Regions from separate parts of the Pseudomonas sp. NPDC089422 genome, predicted to be linked through region 1. Evidence: riboswitches for the same ligand, from Rfam matches in the RefSeq annotation. Region 1 holds a riboswitch; the other holds the start of a gene.
What was found. A riboswitch is a leader RNA that binds a small molecule or an ion and turns the genes downstream of it on or off. The one in region 1 is predicted to bind thiamine pyrophosphate.
Positions count from the first base shown of each region.

Region 2: linked by a shared signal. The riboswitch ahead of thiC (phosphomethylpyrimidine synthase ThiC) and the one ahead of ACIPZ8_RS25395 (TenA family protein) in region 1 are both predicted to bind thiamine pyrophosphate.

Region 1 covers NZ_JBIVHW010000016.1:138,137-142,550, forward strand. The annotation lists gene ACIPZ8_RS25390 (Ig-like domain-containing protein) at 1-1,919, opposite strand, end outside; TPP riboswitch at 2,172-2,286, shown strand; gene ACIPZ8_RS25395 (TenA family protein) at 2,366-3,013, shown strand; gene tenA (thiaminase II) at 3,010-3,675, shown strand; gene ACIPZ8_RS25405 (hypothetical protein) at 3,689-3,883, opposite strand; gene ACIPZ8_RS25410 (DUF6708 domain-containing protein) at 4,026-4,414, opposite strand, start outside.
Region 2 covers NZ_JBIVHW010000002.1:378,725-383,138, forward strand. The annotation lists gene ACIPZ8_RS05370 (TolC family outer membrane protein) at 1-1,225, opposite strand, end outside; TPP riboswitch at 1,387-1,493, shown strand; gene thiC (phosphomethylpyrimidine synthase ThiC) at 1,649-3,529, shown strand; gene cytX (putative hydroxymethylpyrimidine transporter CytX) at 3,706-4,414, shown strand, end outside.

The DNA.
Region 1 (4,414 bases):
CCGACCTTGATCCCGTTCTTGGCGAAGTTGATGATGATGTCGTAACGCTCGGCGATGCCTTGCAGCGGCATGATCGCGTTGTTGTCATCGGTCTTGCCGTCGCCGTTGAGGTCCATGGTGCCGTCGAACGGCACGGCGTGTTCCATGATGTTGCCGTCGTTGGCGATCATGTGGAACGGCACCCGGGCGTACGACACGTTGGAGCCGGAAGGGCCCTTGAATTCGCCACTGTTGCCGGCGATTTCACGTACCACGGCAAACTTGAAGTAGCGCGATACTGAGCCGTTGAGGATACGGAAGCGGTAGCTGCGGGCGCGGACCTTGAGCTTGGGCTGGTACTGCCAGTTGACCAGCACCTGGTCGCCGAGGAAGCCGTCGGTGTTGAACGGGTTGAACCACAGCTGGCCGTTCTGATCCCAGGCCTTGTCGGCGATCACCAGGTTGACGTCGTAGTCGCGGTTGCCCCACGGCATGGCCGAGCCGCTGGGGAAGCGCAGGTTGACGCCGTCCTGCAGCGCTTCGTTGCCGCGGTCGATGGCGCTGTAGTAGTTCATCATCACGGCGTTGCCCTTGTAGACGTTCTGCGCCGTGAAATCCATCATGTGGTCGTGGAACCAGTGGGTACTCATGGTTTCGTGCCAGTCGCCACGAATCTTGATGCTGCCGTTCTCGCAGGTCTTCAGCCCTGGATTGGCGTCGTTGACGAACAGGGTTTCCCCCGGCGAGCAAGGGAAGGCGGCGCGCGGGTCCTCGGCACGGGTGTTGATGGTGTCGTAGCCAGCCAGCTGGATCGGCCAGCGGTAGTCATAGTACTGGCCAGGGAAGAAGTAGGCGTTGGCGAAGCCATCGCTCTCGGCCGGCGAGTGACCGTTGTGCTCGTGGGTGGAAATGGTGTGCAGGCCGAAACCGGCGTTGGCTGCCGGGTCGATCGGCAGCGCGTTGTAGTGGCGCATCAGCACCGGCTGGCCATAGCGAACCATCAGCAGCTTCGGCGGGAAGGTACCGTCGAAGGTCCACAGCGATTTGTGGTTCTGCAGCGGGAAGTTCGGGTGGAAGCGGGGGTCGATGCCCTTGGTGGTGCCGAGGGTGGTCGGGATGTCCGAGGTCTGGTAATACAGCCCGCCCGGTGCGAACTCGCCGACGGCATAGTTGTGCAGCTGCTTGCGGTCACGCAGCCCCTGGTTGATGCGTGCGCCTGCCTGTGCAGTCTTGAACGCCGCCTGGGGATAGAACTCGTTCCAGCGCTGGTGCGACCAGCCTTTTCCTGGCGGCCGGCCTTCCGCCGGCGAGCCGACCGAGTTGCGGTTGAGGAACAGTTCGATCTGCGCCTTCCACGGGTTGCGGTCAAGGGTGTTGGCGTACTGGGTCGGGAACGGGTACAGGCCCGGCTGCTTGAGGAAAGCCTCCAGGGCATTGCCGTTGGGGCTGCTGCGGGCGACCACGTCTGGGTCTTGCGCAGGGGCTGCACCCAGTGTCGGGACCGGGAAGGTCAGGGCAGGCGGCGGCAGGTTGGGGTCGAGTTTTTCCGGGCCGAATTCCTCGAACAGCAGCAATTGCTGGGTGAACGGCTGCGCGCCGAACAACGGGCTCGGCTTGCCGTTGGTAGGGTAATTGCGAGAAGTCTGCAGCGCGGGCGGCAGCACGTTGTCGACACGGTTGGTCGAGCGATCGCCATACACCCCATCTTTGAGTTCCAGGGAGCCCTCGTTCGCTTCGGGCAGGTTGAACAGGTTGAGCAGCGCCGGGGCGGGGTCAGCCGGCTGGTCATCGTAATGCGACGGGTCCGTCGGCGGCGGCTGGCTGACATCATCCAGCGAGGAGGCCATGGCTGAGATCAGCCCAAGGCTGAGCATCAGCACGGTCACGGCAGACAGTTTGAAGGCGTGGCTGTTGGGGTGGATCACGGCAGGTGTTTTCATTGCCTGGTGCCTCGCTCGCGGCTAAATGGCTATGGGCCATCAATGGCGTATTGCCGGGTTTTAATGGCCTGAGCAACGGCTGTGCCAACAGATGTTTCGGTAATACTTTGTTAAACAACTCCTTGTGGCACCTGAGGCGCGCTAAATAACAGGGTGTCAAAGACCGGGTGTAGGCCCCCGAAACTGGGCATGGTGGGGGCCCAACTCCGGTGATGGAGTGGGTGACAACCGGCGCTTGGCGCTGTATACCTGTTGCCCACCAAGGGGAGCCCGGCAACGGGCTGAGAAACCGCTGGCAGCTGCAGCGCGGTGACCCTTCGAACCTGATCCGGATCATGCCGGCGAAGGGATGGGACTGCCGACCTGCCTTTTTGCCGGCCTCACTGCGAGGCCACACCATGCCCAGCCGCAACGGTCTCGCTGTCATGCCCAAGGGGGACAGCACCATGACCGAACGCTTCCATGAAACCCTGCAACGCCAGAACCAACCGACCTGGTCGGCCGCCGTCGGCCACCGTTTCGTCACCGAGTTGTGCGCAGGCAGCGTGGCCGACCCGATCATGGTCCGCTACCTGGTCCAGGACCACCGCTTTCTCGACAGCTTTCTGACCTTGCTCGGTGCCGCCATTGCCACCGCCGACACCTATGAGGCCCGCCTGCGCTTCGGCCGCTTCGCGGGGATGATCTCCAGCGACGAGAACACCTATTTCCTGCGTGCGTTCGAAGCGCTGGACGTCAGCCCGGCGCAGCGCACCGAGCCGGCAGACACTGCACCTACCGCCGGTTTCAAGGCCATCATGCGCGAGGCTGCGGCCACCCGTTCCTATGCCGCCGCGCTGGCAGTGCTGAACGTTGCCGAAGGCCTGTACCTGGATTGGGCCCTCAAGGCACCCAAGCCGTTGCCGGCCAACTTCGTCCATGCCGAATGGATCACCCTGCACGACAACCCGGCATTTTGCGATTTCGTTGCTTTCCTGAAGTCCGAACTGGACCGTGTCGGCCCCCAGGAGGCTGCATTGGCCAGTGATTTCTACGCACGTACCGTTGAACTGGAGCTTGCCTTCTTCAACGCCATCTACACCGAGGAGGCGTGAGCATGGATATTTTCGCGCGTCTGAAGGCCGCCACCGCCGGGCAGTGGCACAGCTATGTCGACCACGACTTCGTGCGGCAGATGGGCGAGGGCACGTTGTCGGAAGAAGCCTTCCGCACGTACCTGATCCAGGATTACCTGTTCCTCATCCAGTTCGCCCGCGCCTGGGCCCTGGCCGCCTACAAGAGCCGCCTGCCAGCGGATATCCGCGCCGCCCAGGCCGGCTTGGCGGCGATTCTCGACGAGACCGAACTGCACTTGCGCCTGTGCGCACGTTGGGGGTTGTCGCAGGCCGATATCCAGGCGGCACCCGAACACCAGGCGACTGTGGCGTACACCCGTTACGTGCTCGACTGCGGCGCGGCCGGTGACCTGCTCGAACTGCATGTGGCGTTGGCGCCGTGCGTGATTGGCTACGCCGAGATTGGCCGCACATTGGCGGAGCGCATTGGTGACCTGAGCGACCACCCGTACCGGGAGTGGATTGGCGAATATGCCGGCGAGGGTTACCAGGGCGTAGCAGCGGCGGCTCGCAGGCACCTGGATGAACTGGCGGCGCGGAGCATGACCGAGCAGCGGTTTGTGGAGCTGGCACAGATCTTTGGCCAGGCTTCGCGGCTGGAGGCTGATTTCTGGCAGATGGGGCTGGATGGCGTTGACTGAGTGCCGATTGGCTTCAGTCGGGCTGTTTCATTGAGGTTTTGTGAATTGCCGTGCACATGTACCGCACGGCGATTCGATCGCGCTCAGGCAGGGTGCGATAGTGGTCGATGAGGTTGACCTCTTCCTTGTTCAGGCGACGCAGGAACAGGCGTTGGTTGAATGAGGTGAAAGCGCGGAGGATGCGGATCAGAACGGAATCGATTGCCATGGAATCGCCTTGCATGATTGTGGGCTCTCGTCCGTGAGATTTTCCCTACTTTGTCAGGGGATAAAGGCGAAGTCTAGCGATCTGGGTCAAGACTTTGGTTGATTGGGCTGCTGCAGGCAGCCCAAGGTTTTGCAACCGGTGCTCATTTGCGCTTTCGCTTGCCGGATTGACTGGGGGCTTCCTCGAACGCCTCTGGCGGTGGCGGTGCTGCGCGAACGTTGAATACGCTGCAGATGACGTACCAGCAGATGGCCACTGACAGGTTGTAGGGAAACAGCACTGCCCAGAACGGTAGTTGCCAGTTCTTTTTGCCTTGCATCTCTCCGGGCTCGCCAGTGCGCCAGGGGGCGTAGTGGGTCCAGGCTTCTGCTGGTGTGAGGCATATGGCGTGCAACGGCCTGTGCCACCAGTTGGGTTCGCCTGGAGGAGGGAGTTTGTCGGGGCCGTGATCCATGAAATGGCGGAGATACTCCCAGACTTCCGCGACATATTTTATGTCTGACTCGGTGGGTTCGTTGCTGTCGATCCAGA
Region 2 (4,414 bases), on a different contig from region 1:
GCTGGGCGTCGAGCACGTCGACGATGTTGCGGGTACCGACCTGGTAGCCGATCTCGGTGGCTTCCAGGGCGCTCTGGTTGGAGATGATCGACTGCTTGCGCGCCTGCACCTGCTCCACATCGGTGTTCACCGCACGGTGCAGGTTGCGGGTGTTCTCCACCACCTGACGGCGCAGGCTTTCGCGTTGCTGTTCGCTCTGGCTCAGGCGCTGGTAGGCCTCGCGTACCTGCGAGCTGGTCAGGCCGCCGCTGTAGATCGGGATGTTCAGCTGCAGGCCGACGGTGGTCTGCTCAACGTCACCGCTGTAATGCACATTGGGCAGTGCAGCCGAGTTGCTGAAACCCAGGTTGTCGTTGTCGCCTTTCTGGTACTGGGCCACCGCATCAAGGGTCGGGGCGTGGCCGGCCTTGCGCTGACGCAGGGTTTCTTCGGCGGCGGCAACGGCGTGGTTGGTGGCCAGCAGGTTGAGGTTCTGGCGGCCGGCGGTTTCCACCCAGGCCTTGGCGTCGTTGGGGGTCGGCACCTTTACCGGCAGTGTGTGGACCACACCCTGGATCGAGCTGTATTCGCGGTTGGTCAGGGTGATCAGGGCCTCGAAGGCATCCTGTACCTGGCGCTCGGCGACGATTCGGTTGGCGCGGGCGGTGTCGTAGCTGGCCTGGGACTGCAACACGTCGGTCTTGTCGGAGAGGCCGACGTCGAAACGTTCGTTGGACTGGTCCAGCTGGCGCTTGAACGCCGCTTCCTCGGCTTTGGTCGCCGCCAGGTTGTCCTGGGCACGCAGCACGGTGAAGTAATCCTGCGCCGTCTGCAGGATGAGGTTCTGCTCGGTAGCCGACAGTTGCAGCGCTGCCTGCTCGTTGACCGCTTCGGCAGCCTGTAGCTGGAACCAGCGATCGGCGCGGAAGATCGGTTGCGCAAGGGTCGCGCTCCAGCTGTTGCCGCTGCGGTTGAAGGTCGTCGAAGGCTGGTCGAGCTTGGTGCGGGTATTCTGCATCTCGGCACCGGCCGAGAGGTTTGGCAGCAGGCCGGCGCGGGCCTGCGGCACCACTTCTTTCTGGGCGCCATAATCGGCACGGGCGGCAGCAAGATCGGCGTTGTTGTCGACCGCTTCCTGGTAAACACTGACCAGATCGGTCTTCACCGTCGTGGGCATATCCGCTGCCCAGACCACTCCGTTGGACGCACAAGACACGGCTATCGCCAGTGAAAGTTTGCGCAGCATAGAGGCAATCCTTGTACGAAATTTAATTACTGAACTGTTGAGTATCGAGCGACGGGCCAGTGTAGTGCCATGCGCACCCGCCAACAATCATAGGTTGCGCCTTTCATCTCCCCTGCGTTTTACCCGCTTGGCTTTGCCGACCACTCCAGTCTAGACTGCGCATGTTCTTGTCGGGGTGCCTTGAAGCAAAGGCTGAGATCGCAGAGGTGCGGATCCCGTTGAACCTGATCAGGTTAGCGCCTGCGTAGGGAACAAGATTGCTCGCCTTCCCGGGGAGCCTCTTGTGCCAGGTCCGGGAATGTCGCAGCTGCATGCAGCTTCAGGCACCCCCATATCCGGCACTGCACCCGTCAACGGGTGCGTCCACGCCATTCAGGTTCACCCCGACATTCCACTGCTAGGAAGCCGTCTGGAGAGCCTGTGATGAGCAAACAAGAAAAAACGATCAACCTCAGCGAATCGGCGCAAGTCGATCAGCAGTCCGTGCAACCGTTCCCGCGTTCGCGCAAGGTCTATGTCGAAGGCTCGCGCCCGGACATCCGCGTGCCCATGCGTGAAATCAGCCTGGACGATACCCCGACCGACTTCGGCGGCGAGAGCAATGCGCCGGTACTGGTCTACGACACCTCCGGCCCGTACACCGACCCCAACGTCATCATCGATGTGCGCAAGGGCCTGGCCGATGTCCGTTCGGCCTGGATCGACGCGCGCGGTGACACCGAGCGCCTGGACGGCCTGAGCTCCGATTTCGGCCAGCAGCGCCTGAACGATGCCGAACTGGCCAAGCTGCGCTTCGCCCACGTGCGCAACCCGCGCCGGGCCAAGGCTGGCGCCAACGTCTCGCAGATGCATTACGCCCGCCAGGGCATCATCACGGCCGAGATGGAATACGTGGCCATCCGCGAGAACATGAAGCTGCAGGAAGCACGGGCCGCGGGTCTGCTCAACGAGCAGCATGCCGGCCACAGCTTTGGTGCCAACATCCCGAAAGAAATCACCCCGGAATTCGTTCGCCAGGAAATCGCCCGTGGCCGCGCGATCATCCCGGCCAACATCAACCACCCGGAAGTGGAGCCGATGATCATCGGCCGCAACTTCCTGGTGAAGATCAACGGCAACATCGGCAACAGTGCCCTGGGCTCCTCGATCGAGGAAGAAGTGGCCAAGCTGACCTGGGGCATCCGCTGGGGCTCGGACACCGTCATGGACCTGTCCACCGGCAAGCACATCCACGAAACCCGCGAGTGGATCATCCGCAACTCGCCCGTGCCGATCGGTACCGTGCCGATCTACCAGGCGCTGGAAAAGGTCAATGGCGTGGCCGAGGACCTGACCTGGGAGCTGTTCCGCGACACGTTGATCGAACAGGCCGAGCAGGGCGTGGACTACTTCACCATCCACGCCGGTGTGCTGCTGCGCTACGTGCCGCTGACCGCCAAGCGGGTCACCGGTATCGTCAGCCGTGGTGGCTCGATCATGGCCAAATGGTGCCTGGCGCACCACAAAGAGAACTTCCTGTACACGCACTTCGACGAGATCTGCGAAATCATGAAGGCCTATGACGTCAGCTTCTCGCTGGGCGACGGCCTGCGCCCGGGCTCGATCGCCGACGCCAACGACGCCGCCCAGTTCGGTGAGCTGGAAACCCTCGGCGAGCTGACCAAGATCGCCTGGAAGCATGATGTGCAGTGCATGATCGAAGGCCCTGGCCACGTACCGATGCAGCTGATCAAGGAGAACATGGACAAGCAGCTGGAATGCTGCGACGAGGCGCCGTTCTACACCCTCGGCCCGCTGACCACCGACATCGCTCCGGGTTACGACCACATCACCTCCGGTATCGGTGCGGCGATGATCGGCTGGTTCGGTTGCGCCATGCTCTGCTATGTCACGCCCAAGGAGCACCTGGGCCTGCCGAACAAGGATGACGTCAAGACCGGCATCATCACCTACAAGATCGCCGCCCATGCCGCCGACCTTGCCAAGGGCCATCCGGGCGCGCAGATTCGTGACAATGCCTTGTCCAAGGCACGCTTCGAATTCCGCTGGGAAGACCAGTTCAACCTCGGCCTGGACCCGGACACCGCACGCGCCTTCCACGACGAGACCCTGCCGAAGGAGTCGGCCAAGGTCGCGCACTTCTGCTCGATGTGCGGGCCGAAGTTCTGCTCGATGAAGATCACCCAGGAAGTGCGTGAATACGCGGCCAAGATCGAGGCTGTGGACGTGACGGTCGAGCAAGGCATGCGCGAGCAGGCCGAACGGTTCCGCCAGGAAGGCAGCCAGCTGTACCACAAAGTCTGACTGCAAGGCTGACCCCTTGTAGGAGCGGCCTTGTGTCGCGAAAGGGCTGCGAAGCGGCCCCAGGTTTTCAGCTTCGCCGCTGAATTCGCCGGGGCCGCCTTGCGGCCCTTTCGCGACACAAGGCCGCTCCTACAACGACCGTGTCCAATCAAAAATTTTGCCGAGTGCCAACAAGCATGACCACCCCCAGCCCATTCTCCCCCGACCACCCGGTCCCCACCCACCAGCGCATCTTCGGCGCCCGCGACCTGTTCTCGCTGTGGTTCTCCCTCGGCATCGGCCTGATGGTCCTGCAGGTCGGCGCCATGCTGGCCCCTGGCCTTGGCCTGGCCGGCGCGGTCCTGGCCATCGCCCTTGGCACCGGTGTCGGTGTGCTGCTGCTCGGCGCCGCCGGTGTCATCGGCAGTGACACCGGCCTGTCGGCCATGGGCACCCTGAAGCTGAGCCTGGGTAAACATGGCGCGCGCTTGCCGGCACTGCTCAACCTGCTGCAACTGGTGGGCTGGGGTGCATTCGAGATCATTGTCATGCGCGATGCTGCCAGCTTGCTGGGCGCGCGGGCGTTCGGCGAAGACAGTGCCTGGAACAGCCCGATGCTCTGGACGCTGTGCTTCGGTGGCCTGGCCACCCTGCTGGCGGTCAGCGGCCCGTTGGCGTTCGTGCGCAAGGTGCTGCGTGCCTGGGGTATCTGGCTGCTGCTGGGGGCGTGCCTGTGGCTGACCTGGAACCTGTTCGCCAAGGCCGACCTGGCCGGGCTGTGGAACCGCGCCGGGGATGGTTCGATGTCGCTGGCCGTGGGCTTCGACATTGCCATCGCCATGCCGTTGTCATGGTTGCCGCTGATCGCCGACTACTCGCGTTTCGCCCGTAACGGCAAACATGTAT